One region of the Sphingopyxis sp. 550A genome, then DNA from elsewhere that is predicted to be linked to it. Evidence: predicted binding sites of a transcription regulator. Region 1 holds the regulator's gene; each other region holds the start of a gene.

The links. Region 1 encodes LexA, which represses DNA repair genes until DNA is damaged. Its sites were predicted from a motif close to GTTCCNCNCTTGTTCT; they were not measured.
Region 2: a site for LexA is predicted at 2,055-2,070, ahead of ACVENA_RS18095 (ImuA family protein). Genes of this name have one in related genera too.
Region 3: a site for LexA is predicted at 2,981-2,996, ahead of radA (DNA repair protein RadA). Genes of this name have one in related genera too.

The regions. Positions count from the first base shown of each region.
Region 1 covers NZ_CM131615.1:1,569,623-1,574,712, reverse strand. The annotation lists gene trpC (indole-3-glycerol phosphate synthase TrpC) at 1-557, shown strand, start outside; gene moaC (cyclic pyranopterin monophosphate synthase MoaC) at 803-1,276, shown strand; gene ACVENA_RS07615 (molybdopterin molybdotransferase MoeA) at 1,273-2,460, shown strand; gene lexA (transcriptional repressor LexA) at 2,538-3,221, shown strand; gene ACVENA_RS07605 (ComEC/Rec2 family competence protein) at 3,175-5,090, opposite strand, start outside.
Region 2 covers NZ_CM131615.1:3,751,924-3,757,013, forward strand. The annotation lists gene ACVENA_RS18085 (efflux RND transporter permease subunit) at 1-342, shown strand, start outside; gene ACVENA_RS18090 (efflux transporter outer membrane subunit) at 339-1,739, shown strand; gene ACVENA_RS18095 (ImuA family protein) at 2,075-2,863, shown strand; gene ACVENA_RS18100 (Y-family DNA polymerase) at 2,766-4,310, shown strand; gene ACVENA_RS18105 (error-prone DNA polymerase) at 4,307-5,090, shown strand, end outside.
Region 3 covers NZ_CM131615.1:594,599-599,688, forward strand. The annotation lists gene ACVENA_RS02995 (acetyl-CoA acetyltransferase) at 1-1,176, opposite strand, end outside; gene ACVENA_RS03000 (enoyl-CoA hydratase-related protein) at 1,178-1,981, opposite strand; gene fsa (fructose-6-phosphate aldolase) at 2,174-2,824, opposite strand; gene radA (DNA repair protein RadA) at 3,013-4,374, shown strand; gene ACVENA_RS03015 (CvpA family protein) at 4,516-5,076, shown strand; gene ACVENA_RS03020 (iron-sulfur cluster assembly scaffold protein) at 5,073-5,090, shown strand, end outside.

The DNA.
Region 1 (5,090 bases):
CCCGCGCCTATGCCGCGGGCGGCGCGGCCTGCCTGTCGGTGCTCACCGACGCGCCTTATTTTCAGGGGCATGAGGAATTTCTGATCGCGGCACGCACCGCGTGCGACCTTCCCGTTCTCCGCAAGGATTTCATGATCGACCCGTGGCAGGTCGCCGAAGCGCGCTCGATCGGCGCCGACGCGATCCTGATCATCGTCGCCGCGCTCGACGACGGCGCGATGCGCGAGATCGAGGAAGCGGCGATCGAGCGCGGCATGGACGTTCTCGTCGAGGTGCACGACGAAACCGAACTCGACCGCGCGCTGACGCGGCTGCGCTCGCGCCTGATCGGAGTCAACAACCGCGATCTCAAGACCTTCGAGACGGATCTTGCGGTAACCGAGCGGCTGGCGAAACGCGTGCCGCCCGGCACGCTTCTCGTCGGCGAAAGCGGCATCGCCACCCACGCCGACTGCCACCGCCTCTCGCAAAGCGGCGTCCACGCCTTCCTCGTCGGCGAAAGCCTGATGCGCCAGGCGGATGTCGAGGCGGCGACAAAGGCACTCCTGAACGGGTAAAGCGACATTTCCGCTGTGGGGTGGGAAGCGGTCGTTGAAGGATGGCGCTACTTTCCCCTCCCGCAAGCGGGAGGGGCAGCGAGACTTACGAACTTGTTCGTTAGTCGCAGCGGGGTGGGCCATCGCGACGTCGCTGCCCACCCCCGCCCCCTCCCGCCTGCGGGAGGGGAGAGAAGCGTCCGCTTCCGGCCGAAACCCACCATCCCCCTTGCCTTCCCCGCCCCACCTTGCTTGGCTCGCCTCCGATGACCAGCAAACCGACTCACCTCGACGACAGCGGCGCAGCGCATATGGTCGATGTCGGCGCCAAGCCCGCCACCCGGCGCCGTGCCGTCGCGAGCGGTCGCATCGCCATGTCGGCCGAGGCACTGAGCGCGATCCGCAGCGGCAACGCGCCCAAGGGCGACGTCCTTTCGACCGCGCGGATCGCGGGCATCATGGCCGCGAAACGCACGTCCGACCTGATCCCGCTCTGCCATCCGCTCGCCCTCACCAAGGTTTCGGTCGAATTCGACTGGGAAGACACCGGCGTTTCGGTCCGCGCCACGGCCGAAACGACCGGCCCGACCGGGGTCGAGATGGAGGCGCTCACCGCCGTCTCGGTCGCGCTGCTGACGCTCTACGACATGGCGAAGGCGCTCGACCGCGCGATGATCCTCAGCGATATCCGTCTGCTCGAAAAGAGCGGCGGCCGCTCGGGCGACTGGCGCGCCGCATGAACGGCCTGCTTGCCGTCGAGGAGGCACAGGCGCGCCTGCTCGCCTTGCGCCCGCCGCTCGCGCCGGAAACTATCGCTTTTTCGGAAGCTCTTGGCCGCTATCTTTCACAGGACATCGCGGCCGAACGCGACCAGCCCGCGGCGCCGCTGTCGGCGATGGACGGCTATGCGATCCGCTTCGACGATCTTCCCGGCCCATGGCGGATCACCGGCGAGGTGGCCGCAGGCGCCGCGCCGTCCGCACCGCTCGGCGCGGGCCAGGCGGCGCGCATCTTCACCGGCGCCATGCTTCCCGATGGCGCCGACACTATCCTCATCCAGGAAAATGCCGCCACCGAGGAGACAGTGCTCACTCTGACCGGCGATGCGCCGGCGCGCGGCCAGCATATTCGCCCCCGCGCGAGCGATTTCGCCGCGGGCGACCGACTCCTCGCCGCCGGAACGCGCCTGACCCCGGGCGCGATTGCCGCCGCGATCATGGGCGGCACAGCGCAGCTTGCGGTCGGTGCGCGCCCGCGCGTCGCGATCATGACCACCGGCGACGAACTGGTGCAGCCGGGCCGCACGCTCGCACCCGGCCAGATTCCCGACAGCAACGGCCCGATGCTCGCGGCGCTGCTCGCGCGCGAACCCGCCGACGTCGGCCTGCCGCTGCACATGCGCGACGACCGGACGATGATCGCGCGTGTTCTCAAGGATCTGGCGCGACGTCACGACGTCATCGTCACCGTCGGCGGCGCGTCAGTCGGCGATCATGACCATATCCGCGGCGCGCTCGAAGATGCGGGCGGGCGCGTCGATTTCTGGAAGATCGCGATGAAGCCGGGCAAGCCGCTGATCGCGGGTCGCATCGGCGACGCGCTGCTGCTCGGTCTGCCCGGCAATCCATCGTCGGCTTTCGTCACCGCGACCCTGTTCCTGCTCCCGCTCGTCCGCCATCTCGCCGGCGCGCGCGACCCACTGCCCGGAATCCGGCGAGCGCCACTCGCGACCGCGCTTGGCCCCGGCGGCGCGCGGCGCGACTATCTGCGCGCGCGCCGCGACGGCGAGCGCCTCATGCTGTTCGATGGGCAGGACAGCGGCCGCACCTTCCCGCTCGCCGAAGCCGACGCGCTGCTGATCCGCGAGATCGGCGCACCCGCCAAAGCCACCGGCGAACTGGCCGATTATATCGACATCGCTTGACAAGTTCCGATTTGTTCCACTATCGTTCTCCCTATGTCCGGCGCCCGGTCCATTCGGGGCATCATGGAGAACAAGCGATGTTGACCGCCAAGCAGCATGAACTGCTCCACTTCATCCAACAGCGCCTCGACGCGAGCGGGATCTCGCCGTCGTTCGAGGAGATGAAGGAAGCGCTCGGCCTCAAGTCGAAATCGGGTATCCATCGCCTGATAAGCGCTTTGGAAGAAAGGGGTTTTCTCCGCCGCCTCCCCAATCGCGCCCGCGCGCTGGAGGTGCTCAAGACCCCCGAAGGCGCCAAGGCTCCCGTCGTAAGCGAGCGCGACAATATCGTCCCGCTGCGCAAGCCCGCCCCCGCGCTGCGCCCGATCGCCGCGAACGACATCATTGAGGTGCCGCTGCACGGCAAGATCGCTGCGGGCGTACCGATCGAGGCGTTCGAGGATCACAACCAGCTCGCGGTTCCCGCCGCGCTGCTCGGCGCGGGCGAGCATTATGCGCTCGAAGTGTCGGGCGACTCGATGGTCGAGGCGGGCATCTTCGACGGCGATTATGCGCTGATCCAGAAAGCCGACACCGCGCGCGAGGGTGACATCGTCGTCGCGCTGGTCGACGGGCAGGACGCGACGCTCAAATTTTTCCGCCGCGAGGGTAAGATGATCCGGCTCGATCCCGCCAACAGCGCCTATGAGCCGCAGCGCTACGAAGCCGGGCGCGTCATGGTGCAAGGGCGTCTTTCGGGACTGCTTCGTCGTTACCACTGAGCTGGTCGGGGCGGCGCCACGGATGCTCGTCGCCCGCGCGTAGCGCGGCGACGACTCGCGGCCTGCTCCCCAGGTAGATCGCCAGCCCGCCGCTTTGCGCCAGACTGTCGCGGTCGATCGTCAGCCAGCGCCCGATGCATTCGCGCGGCAGCCAGCGATCGCTGATCACGACATCGGCCGCGGCGCAGGCGGCCGCCATCTCGGCGCCCTCGATCCGGTCACGGCCCCGCGAGGCGAGGATGACGCGTTGCACGCCGTCGGCGCCCTGATGCCAGCGACAGAAATCGGCGTTGCATTCGACATGGTCGAGATCGGCGAGCGCGCTCAGCGGCGCGTCGATCCCCGCCGCCTCGCTCATCGCATCGCGCACGAAATCGCCCGCGCGGTCGCGCAGCAGCGCATAGCCGCCGCCGGGCACCGCCGCCGCGATGTTGCGCCCGTCGCCGGTGACGAGCAGATCGGGGCGCGGCTGCGCGAGCAACGCCGCGATCCCGATCGCTAGCGGCACCGCCCCCGCCCAACGCCAGCGCGTCCGCCAGATCAGGATCCAGAGCCCGCCGCCAACGGTCAGCGCGAAGCCCCAACGCGGAAAGCTCGGCAGCGTCGCGACCGCCCCCGGCGTGTCGGCCACCGCGTGCGCAAGCGCGATGAGCAGGCGCAGCGCGTGATCGGCCACCCACCAGAAGGGCGCGCCGAACCCGACGCTATCGAACAGCAGCCCCGCCGCCTCCATCGGCATGATGACGAAGGTCGTGAGCGGGATCGCCACGACATTGGCGAGCGCGCCGTAAAGCCCCGCCTTGTGGAAATGAAACAGTGCGATCGGCGCCAGCGCCAGTTCGACCACCAGCCCGGTGATCAGCAATCCCGCCAGCGCCCGCCCCCATCGCAGCGGCAGCACTTCGTCGCGGCGCGCGAGGAAGCGCTGCATCGCCGGGCTTTCGTGAAGCGCGACGAGCGCAGTCACCGCCGCGAAGCTGAGCTGAAAACTCGGCCCCGCGAGCGATTCGGGACGCCATAACAGCACGATCAGCGCGCCTGCCGCCACAAGCCGCAACGTCAACGCCTCGCGCCCCATCAGAAAAGCGACAAGGACGAGCAGCGCCGCGATCAGCGAACGCAGCGTCGGCACTTCGGCGCCCGCGAGCCACGTATAGCCTGCCCCCGCCAGCGCGCCCGCCGCGGCGGCGATCGGCAGCACATATCCCGCCAGCGCCAGCCGCCCGCTGAGTGCGAACAGCCGCATCGCGACGAGCATCGCAAAGCCGATCACCGCGGTCACATGCAGCCCGCTGATCGACAGCAGGTGCGCCAACCCTGCGCGGCGCATCGCCTCGTCATCCTCGGGCGATATCGCGCCGCGATCGCCGGTGACCAGCGCCGCCGCGATCCCGCCCGGCGATCCCGCGACCTGTTCGTGGATATGCGCGCTGAGCCGCGCGCGCAACGGCTGGCTACCGTGCTGCTCTCCGGGCGACCGCGCGACATCGCCGAGCACCGTCCCGACCGCGCCGATCCGGTCGAACCACGCCCGCTGCGCAAAATCATATCCACCCGGCAGGCTCGCCGTCGGTGGCGGCATCAGCCGCGCGCGGAGCCCGATGAATTCGCCCGGCGCGATGCTGCCGCCATCGCCGCGAAGCGTCAGCCGGACCCGCGGCGGCAGGTCGGGCCGCCGTAGCGGGCGGACGATGAGCCGCACCTGCTCGCGCGCGGGCTGCGGCTCGACCGCTTCGACCCTGGCCGAAAAGGCGGTCACCGCGGGTTGCGCGAGCACCGGCGCCGCGACCCACGCCGCGCGTGCCCAGATCAGCAGCAGCCCTGCCGCCATCACCGCACAGCCGACCACCGCGATACGGCCCGACCGTC
Region 2 (5,090 bases), 2.2 Mb from region 1:
GCGATCCTGATGATCGAATTCGCCGAGCAGGAGGAACGAAAGGGCAAGCGCGTGATCGAGGCGGCGATCGAGGCGGCACGCATCCGTCTGCGCCCGATCCTGATGACCAGCTTCGCTTTCATCTTCGGCGTGCTGCCGCTTGCGATCGCGACCGGCGCGGGCGCGAACAGCCGCGTCGCGATCGGCACCGCGGTGATCGGCGGGATGCTGACCGCGGCGCTGCTCGCGATCTTCTTCATCCCGCTCTTCTTCGTGCTCGTCCGCCGCGGCGTGCGCGACGGGCTCGCGGCGGCGCGCCAGCGCTTCGGCAAGAAAGACGGCAGCGCGGAGGTGAGGGCATGAAACGCGGGCTCCCGATCGCGCTTCCGATCCTGCTGGCGGGCTGCTCGCTCGCGCCGAAGACAGTGCTTCCCCCGCCGCCGGTGCCGCAAAGCTGGCCGGTGGGCGACGCCTATCTTCTTCAGAGCGAAGAAGCGCTGCCGATCCTGTCGTACAAGACGATCTTCACCGATCCGCGCCTGCAGACCCTCGTCGACCGGGCGCTGGAGAATAACCGCGACCTGCGCACCGCCTATGCCAATGTCGCCGCCGCCCGCGCGCAGGCGCGGGTCAGCCGCGCGGGCCAGTTTCCCGCGCTCGGCGTCAGCGCCGGCGCAGGCTATTCCGACAGCGGGGGAAGCGGAAACGGGAGCGGCGATTTCTCGCTCCGCGGCGGTGTCACCGCGTTCGAGCTCGACCTGTTCGGCCGCCTCGCCAATGCCGCCGAGTCCGACCGCAACAGCGCGCTCGCAACCGAAGCCGCGTCGCGGACCGTCCGCCTCGCGCTGATCGCCGACCTTGCCGACATCTGGGCCGGCTATGGTGCCGACCGCGACCTGCTCAAGATCGCCGAGGATACCGCCGCCAACGCGCGCGAAAGCGTGCGGTTGACCAAGGCGCGGCTCGACGGCGGGGTCGCGCCGCGCACCGACCTGCGCCAGGCCGAACAGATTCTCGCGACCGCCGAGGATTCGATCGCGCAGCAGCAGACCGCGCTCGCGCAGGACGAAAATCTGATCCGGCTGCTCGTCGGCGCCGATTTCGACTCCGCGCTGCTCCCCGCGGGCCTTTCCGACGTGACGCCCGGCGTCGTCCAGCTTCCCGCCGGGGTCAGTTCGCAGATATTGCTGCGCCGCCCCGACGTGATCGAGGCCGAATATCGCCTGCGCGCCGCCAACGCCGACATCGGCGTCGCGCGCGCGCGGCTGTTCCCGACGATTTCGCTGACCGGCCTGCTCGGCTTCGCGAGCGATGCGCTGTCGAGCCTGTTCGACAAGGGATCGTTCAACTGGTCGGCGGGGGGCGACGCGAGCACGACGATCTTCGACTTCGGCGGCCGCCGCGCCGGGGTCGACGTCACCAAGGCGCAGCGCGACGCTGCGCTTTCGAGTTATGAGGGCGCGATCCAGACTGCCTTCCGCGACGTCGCCGACGCGCTCGCGGTGCAGGGCACGATTTCAGAACGCGTCCGCGCCGCCGCCGCGAATACGGAGGCGGCCGCCGACACCGCGATGCTCACCGACGCGCGCTACAAGGGCGGCGTCGACAGCTTCCTTTCCAGCCTCGACGCGCAGCGCAGCCTCTATGCGGCGCGGCGCAGCGAGATCGGCACGGGCCTGCTGCTCGTGCAAACGCGAATCGCGCTGTTCCGCGCCCTGGGCGGGGACAGCGGCGCCGCGCCCGACGCGGCGGCGCGCTGATTGATCTCGCGTAAAGGCGTAAAGGCGCGAAGAAGAAAATCTCGCACAAAGACACAAAGAGGGCAGTTGCACCCGCATAATTTGCATCCGGACGTACCGTGGTTAATTCGGGATTGGCCGGACGAAGTCCGGCCCATTTTCCTCAAATGACGATTAAAGCGACGCTGCGGCGGCAACTGCCCTCTTTGTGTCTTTGTGTGAGACTCTCTGAAAACCGCCCTCGCGGCCAAAAGTCTTCGCACCTTTGCGCCTTTGCGTGAGATCAATCGACGCGGCACCCGCCGCCTTGACAAGCGCCAGCGACAAAGCGCTATAAGAACATATCAGGAACAAATATGCGCGAGTCGTCTCCTCAACTCGCCGCGCTGCGCCGTCGCGTCGCGCGGCTCGCCGCCGATGGCGGTGCGGCAAGCCGTCCGGCGGGCGGCGGGCTCGCGAGCGGCTGCGCCGCGTTCGACGAAGCGCTCGGCGGCGGGTTCGCGGCGGGGCGCGTGCATGAATTTTTCGCCGCCGACGCACTCGACGCGACGAGCGCCGCCGCCTTCGCCGCGCTGCTCGCGCTCCGCACGCCGGGCATGGCGCCGCTGATCTGGCTGCGCACCACCGACGCCACGCGGCGCGCCGGTTCGATCTATGCCCCCGGCATCGCCGAACTCGGCGGCGATCCGGGCCGCCTGCTGCTCATCGAGGCTCTCGACCCCAAGCTGCTGCTCGCCTGCGCGAACGATGCGATCCGCTGCGCGGGGTCGGCGGCGGTGATCGTCGAAAGCTGGGGGAAATTTCCGCTGCTCGACCTCACCGCGGGCCGCCGCCTCGCCCTCGGCGCGCGCGATGCCGGAGCGACGCTGCTGATGCTCCGCCTCAATGCCACACCCGCGCCGAGCGTCGCCGAAACGCGCTGGAGCGTCGTCGCCGCCCCGTCGCAGGCGCTTGAAGCCGACGCTCCCGGCGCCCCCGCCTTCGACCTCGAACTGCTTCGCTGGCGCGCCGGTCCCGCGGGCGGGCGCTGGCGACTGGACTGGAACCATGACCAAAATCGCTTCGGGGAAGCGGCGCTATCTGGCGCTCTTCTTCCCGTGGCTGCCCGCCGAGCGGTTCTGCCGCACGGCGCCGCGGCCGCCTGACGCCCCGCTCGCCTTTACCGAGAAACAGCGCGGCGCGCTCCGTCTTGCCGCCGTCGACCCGCGTGCCCACGCCCTCGGGCTCGCCCCCGGCATGCCGCTCGCCGACGCGCGGGCGCGCGTTCCCGATCTTGCCATCGTACCGCACGATCCGGTCGCCGATCATGCCTGGCTCGACCGGATCGCGCAGGGTTGCGCGCGCTACACGCCGCTCGTCGCGCTCGATGCGCCCGACGGGCTGATCCTCGACATCGCGGGCGCCGAGCATCTGTTCGGCGGCGAGGCCGGAATCGCCGCCGACTTGGAGAGGCGGCTCGACCGGCTGGGGATGACGCTGCGCCACGCTTTCGCGGATACGGCCGACGCCGCCCGCGCGCTCGCGCGCTACCCCTCGCCGCCCGCCCCCGACGAGGCGGCGGCGATCCGGCGGCTGCCCGTCGCGTCGCTCGGCCTCGACGGCGAGGCGACGGTCACGCTCGTCCGCGCGGGGCTGAAGACGATCGGCGACCTCGCAAGCCGCCCGATGGCGAATATCGCTGCGCGCTTCGGCGCCGGTGCCGCAACCGCGCTGCGCCGTATCCTCGGCGACGCGCCAAGCCCGCTCGATCCACGCATCGCGCCGCCGCCGGTGATGGTCGAACGTCGCTTCGCCGAACCCTTGGGCAGCACTGCCCATGCGACCAAGGTGCTGACCGAACTCGCCGGAGAAGCGATCGACGCGCTGGCCGTTCGCGGCAAGGGCGGACGCCATTTCCGCGCGACCTTCTTTCGCAGCGACGGCCTCGCGCGCGGCATCGAGGTCGAGACGGGGCACCCGACGCGCGACGCCGGGCTCGTCATGCGCCTGTTCGCCGAACGGATGGACGGACTCGCCGATCCGCTCGATCCGGGCTTCGGTTTCGACATGATCCGTCTGACGGTGCCGCGGTTCGACCCGCTCGGCGCGAATCAGCTCAAACTCGAAGGCGGGGCGGGGCGGGCTTCGGGGGCGGCGCTGGACGAGCTTGTCGACCGCATGACGACGCGGCTCGGCCGCGGCCGTGTCCAGCGGCTGCGCGGCGCCGACACGCATATTCCCGAGCAGGCGCAGCTCGCGCTTCCCGCAATCGACGCGCCGCCGCCCGCCCCCTGGCCCGCGCCCGAAGCCGGCGAACCGCCGACGCGCCCCTTCCACCTCTTCGACCCGCCGCAGCCGATCGAGGTGATCGCCGAGGTCCCCGACGGCCCGCCGCACCAGTTCCGCTGGCGACGCGCCACCCATGCGGTGCGCCGTTACGAAGGGCCCGAGCGCATCGCCGCCGAATGGTGGCGCCGCCGCGACAATGGCGGGCTGACGCGCGACTATTATCGCGTCGAGGATGTCCAGGGTCGCCGCTACTGGCTGTTCCGCCACGGGCTTTACGAAGAGAAGGGCGATCCGCGCTGGTATATCCACGGGCTGTTCGCATGAGCGAGGCGCCGCCCGAACCCGGCTTCGCCGAACTGGTCGCCGCGACCAACTACAGCTTCCTGCGCGGTGCCTCGCACCCCGCCGAGATGGTCGCGGAAGCGCTCAACCTCGGCCTGAGCGGCATCGGCATCGCCGACCGCAACAGCGTCGCGGGGGTGGTGCGGGCGTGGGCCTTTCTGAAGGATTTGCAGGTCAAGAAGCCCGCGATGGTAGAGGGTTTCCGACTGGTGGTCGGGGCACGGCTCGCCTTCGCCGACGGCACCCCCGACATCGTCGCCTACCCCGTCAGCCGCCACGGCTGGGGGCGACTGACCCGGCTGCTTTCGACCGGCAATCGGCGCGCGCAGAAGGGCGATTGCATCCTCAATCTGGAGGATCTGGTCGACCATAGCGACGACCTGCTGCTGATCGCGATGGACGGCGACGAAGCCCTGCTCCGCACGCTCAAGCGCATACGCCCGAAATCCGTCTGGCTCGCGGCGACGATGCCGCGATCGGGCACCGATGCGCGGCGGCTGGCGGAACGCCAGCGCCTGGCGGCGGCGACCGGCGTCTCGCTGCTCGCGACAGGCGACGTGCTCTATGCAAGCCGGGAGCAACGCCCGCTGCACGATATCGTCACCTGCATCCGCGAAGGCACGACGGTGCAGAAGGCGGGCCGGCTGCTCCACGCCAATGGCGAACGCCATCTGAAATCGCCCGCCGAAATGCAGCGGTTGTTCACGGGCTATCCGGGGGCGATCGCGCAGAGCGCGAAGCTGCTCGGCCGCATCGGCTTCC
Region 3 (5,090 bases), 980 kb from region 1:
CCCCAGCACGATGCAATGATTGTCGGTTGCGAAACCGCCGTTGGCGAAGAGGAAGCCGTAACGGCCTTCGCTCCGCAGCTTTTCGACCATCGAGACCACGGCATGGCTCATATAATTGGCGATCGGGCCGCCGCCGAAGGTCAGGCCGCCGAACACTGTCGCGGGGCGGTCCGACGGCCAGTCGAGGATGCGCCGCGCCATCTTCGGCACGCATGGGAAGCAGCTGTAAAGCTCGACGCAGTCGAAATCCTGGGCGGTCATGGCATTGAGCGCGAGCGTCCGCGTGATCGACGTCTCCATGCTGACGCTGCCGTTGTAGCGGTCGCGGCGGAGGATGCTCGCGGGTTCCTTCGCCGCGGCGCCCATGCCGACATAGATGAGGCGATCCTCGGCGATGCCGCGGCGGCGCGCTTCGGCGAGGCTGGCGACGAGAAAACCCGCGCCCTGATTCACCGACGAATTGGCGACCATTAGCTTCGAATAGGGAAAGGCGATCGGGCGGTTGCGGTCGTCGACCTTCAATATGTCGGCCGCGCTCGCGGGCTTCCTGATCCACGCGCCGGGGTTTTCGGCCGCGACCTCGGAAAAGCGCGACCAGATTTCGGCGCTTTCGAACTGTGCGTCCTCAAGGCTCTGTTCCCATGCCGCGCGGGTCGCATTCTCGTAGAGCGGATAGACGTCGACCGGCGCCGACAGCCCATGCTTCTGCGCATAATTGGGTTCGCGGCGCGTCGCGACCTGACGCACTGCGTTATAGCTCTTGTCCTCGCCGCTCGCGGCTTTGGCGGCGCGGCCCGCAGCGGTGCGCAGCGCTTCTCCGCCGACGACCGCCGCCAGTTTCACTTCGCCCGCGCCGATGCGGTTCGCGGCTTCGTTGAGCAGGCGCACTGGCGTATCGCCGTGCGGCGCGGCGGACTGGTAATTGATCGCGGGGCTGGCGCCGATCGCTGCGGCGAGCGGTTCGCAAAGCTTGCCGAGATGGTGAAAGCTGATCTGGTCGACGATCGCGAGGCTGTCGATGTCGGCGAGCGGTACGCCGGCGTCCTCCGCCGCGACCTTCAAGGCTTCGACCATCAGACCGAGCGAGTCGAGCCCCTGATCGGGGTCGTCGGGGCGGTCGTTGACCTGCCCGACACCGATGATGACGGGAATGCGCTCGGGATCGGTCATGCCCATCTCAGCGCGCCTTCCACACCGGCTTGCGCTTCTCGGCAAAGGCGCGTGGGCCTTCGCGGGCATCCTCGCTCGCCATCAGCGCCCGGCGCTCGCGGCTGTTGTCGGCCCAATGCGCGTCGTCGCCGGCGATCTGTCCGTCCTGCATCCTGAGGGCGACGCGCTTCGACGCCTGCACCGACAGCGGCGCGTTGCCCGCGATCTTCTCGGCGAGCGCGATGGCGGTCGGCATGAGGTCGGCGAGCGGGACGACGCGGTTCGCGAAACCGTAACGCAGCGCGGTCGCGGCATCGAAGGGATCGCCGGTGAGCAGATGCTCCATCGCCAGCTTCGGCGGCAGTTGCTTGACGATGCGGAAGGCGCCGCCCGCCGCCGCGAACAGCCCGACCTTGACCTCGGGCAGGCCGAACTGCGCATTTTCGGCGGCGACGATTAGGTCGCACATCAGCGCGAGCTCGCAGCCGCCGCCGAAAGCGAAGCCGTTGACCGCGCCGATCACCGGCTTCGAGATCGGGTGCGCGGCAAAGCCGCCGAAGCCCCACGCCTGCTGCGCCTTGTCGTCGGGTTGGAGCGCGCCGCCACGCGACAGCGCGACGAGGTCGGCGCCCGCGCAGAAGGCCTTGTCGCCCGCGCCGGTGATGATGACGACGCGGATGTCGGGGTCGGCCTCGGCCTCGTCGAGCGCGGTGCCGATGCCGACATGGACCGCGGCGTTGACCGCGTTGCGTGCCTCGGGCCGGTTGATCGTGATGGTCAGGATATGGCCGTTGCGTGTCGTAAGGACGGCGGGGGCGGCGGTGTCGGTCATGCGAATCTCTCCCTTTCGGGCGAGTATCGGCGCGAGTTGACGTTTACGTCAACTGGAAAGGACGGGCGTGCTCCAACAAGCGTGCGCACCCGCGAAGGCGGGTGCCCAGAGCGGCGAATACTACAATGGCATTGTAACGCTCTGGGTCCCCGCCTTCGCGGGGACACACCGCAATCTAATCCTCCGTGTGGGTCAGATCGACTGGCCGGTCTTGGCCCAGTCGGCGAGGAAGCCTTCGATGCCCTTTTCGGTGAGGACATGCTTGAACAGCCCCTTGATGACCGACGGCGGCGCGGTCATCACGTCGGCGCCGATCTTCGCGGCTTCGAGGACATGGATGCCGTGGCGCACGCTCGCCACCAGGATTTCGGTGCCATAAGCATAATTGTCATAGATCAGCCGGATGTCGGCGATGAGCTGCATCCCGTCGAAGCCATTGTCGTCGTGGCGGCCCACGAAGGGCGAGACGAAGGTCGCGCCCGCCTTCGCCGCCAGCAGCGCCTGCGTCGCCGAGAAGCAGAGGGTGACGTTGACCATCGTGCCGTCGCCGGTCAGCGCCTTGCACGTCTTGAGCCCGTCGATCGTCAGCGGCACCTTGATGCAGACATTGTCGGCGATCCGGCGGAGAATCTCCGCCTCCTTCATCATCGTTTCATGGTCGAGCGCGACGACCTCGGCCGACACCGGGCCGTCGACGATGGCGCAGATTTCCTTCGTCACTTCCTTGAAGTCGCGCCCCGACTTGGCGATCAGCGACGGGTTGGTCGTCACCCCGTCGAGCAGGCCCGTCGCGGCGAGTTCCTGAATGTCGGCGATTTCGGCGGTGTCGGCGAAGAATTTCATGGCGCGGGCGTTCCTGCTGGATGGGTGATTCGGGTGTTGCTGATCCCCTAGAGCCCTTTCCCCGTCATTGCGAGTGGAGCGAAGCAATCCAGGGCGCGACAAGCCGCCCTGGATTGCTTCGCTCCGCTCGCAATGACGAACTTATAATCTGCTGGCGTTCCATCTTTGTTCCGACTATGCGAAGCCGCATGGCCAAAGCGAAACGCCAATATGTCTGCCAGAATTGCGGCGCCGTCAGCTATCGCTGGCAGGGGCAATGCGCCGATTGTGGCGAGTGGAACACGCTGGTCGAAGAGGCGGCGGAAACCGTCTTTTCGGCCAAGCACGACCTGTCGCGCGGCGGGCGGACGCTGGCGCTCGAAACGCTGGACGCGCACAGCGTCATGCCCGACCGGATGCTCTGCGGTATCGCTGAGTTCGACCGGGCGCTGGGCGGCGGCTTCGTCGCGGGGTCGGCGACGCTGATCGGCGGCGATCCGGGGATCGGCAAATCGACGCTTCTCTTGCAAGCGGCGGGGCGGCTCGCGAAGGCGGGCAAGTCGGTCGTCTATATCAGCGGCGAGGAGGCCGCGGCGCAGGTGCGGCTGCGCGCGCAGCGGCTGGGGCTCGGCGATGCGCCGGTGGCGCTGGCGAGCGCGACGTCGGTGCGCGATATCCTCGCGACGCTTGATAGTCGCACCGCCGATTTCGTCGTCATCGATTCGATCCAGACGATGCACAGCGACCTGATCGATAGCGCCCCCGGCACCGTCAGCCAGGTCCGCGCGAGCGCGCAGGAGCTGATCCGCTACGCCAAGGACAGCGGCGCCGCGATCGTGCTCGTCGGGCATGTGACGAAGGACGGAACGATCGCCGGGCCGCGCGTCCTCGAACATATGGTCGATACCGTGCTGGCGTTCGAGGGCGAGCGCAGCCATCTTTATCGCATCCTCCGCGCGGTCAAGAACCGCTTCGGCGGCACCGACGAGATCGGGGTGTTCGCGATGGGCGAGGAAGGGCTCGGCGAAGTCGCCAACCCGTCGAGCCTGTTCCTGACCGATCGCGGCCGCGACGTACCGGGATCGGTGGTCTTCCCTGCCTTGGAAGGCACAAGGCCGGTGCTGGTCGAGGTGCAGGCGCTGACCGTCCGGCTCGCCAGCGGCGCGACGCCGCGTCGCGCGGTCGTCGGCTGGGACAGCGGGCGGCTCGCGATGGTGCTCGCGGTGCTCGAAGCGCGTTGCGGGCTCCAGATGGGTGCGGCCGAAGTCTATCTCAATGTCGCGGGCGGCTATCGCCTCACCGATCCCGCTGCCGACCTCGCGGTCGCGGCGGCGCTGATTTCGGCGTTCAGCGAGCGGCCGGTGCCGTCGGACGCGATCGTCTTTGGCGAATTGTCGCTGTCGGGCGAAATCCGGCCCGTCGCCCATGACGCGCTGCGCCTCCGCGAGGCCGCGAAGCTGGGCCTTTCGAGTGGTTGGGGGCCAAAGGGCATGAAAGGCGTGAACGGGATCGGCGTCACCGGCTTTGCCCGATTGGGCGAACTGGTTGATCTGATGCTCGGGCGTGACTAGATCGGCTGACATCAAGTTATTCCGTTCGCCCTGAGCTTGTCGAAGGGCTGTTCTTTCTGGCCGGAAGGAGAAAAGGACGGTGCTTCGACAAGCTCAGCACGAACGGTTGTATTTCATGCGTGATTTTTGGATTGCGGTCCGATGGCAAATCTGACGGCCCTCGACATCATCGTGCTGACTCTCGTCGGCGGCGGCGCGGTGCTCGGCTTCCTGCGCGGGCTGGTGCAGGAGGTGACGTCGCTTCTCGCCTGGGTCCTCGCGATCCTCGCGGTGCGCTTTTTCCACCCGCTCGTCACCGATTTCGTCGCGCGCTGGATCGAGGCGCCCGGCGGCGCGGCGATGCTGGCTTTCGTGATCCTGTTCGGCGGGGTCTTCGCGCTCGCCAAATGGGGATCGCGGACGATGGGGCAGCGCAGCCGCGCTTCGCTGGTCGGCGGCTTCGATCGCGGGCTCGGGGCGGGCTTCGGCGCGGTCAAGGGGCTGATCGTCGCGACCCTGCTCTTCATGGCGGCGACGCTGCTTTACGACATCGGCTACGGCAACGCGCAGCGCCCGGCGTGGATGACGGACAGCCGCACCTATCCGGCGCTGAGCGCGACCAGCGCGGCGCTGAGCAAGGTGATCGCCGAGCGGCGGGCCGAGGCGCGGTCGGCGCAGGCGGACGCCGACAAGCAGGCCGCGGCGGATGCGAGCGCGCCATGAGCAGCGCGCTCTAT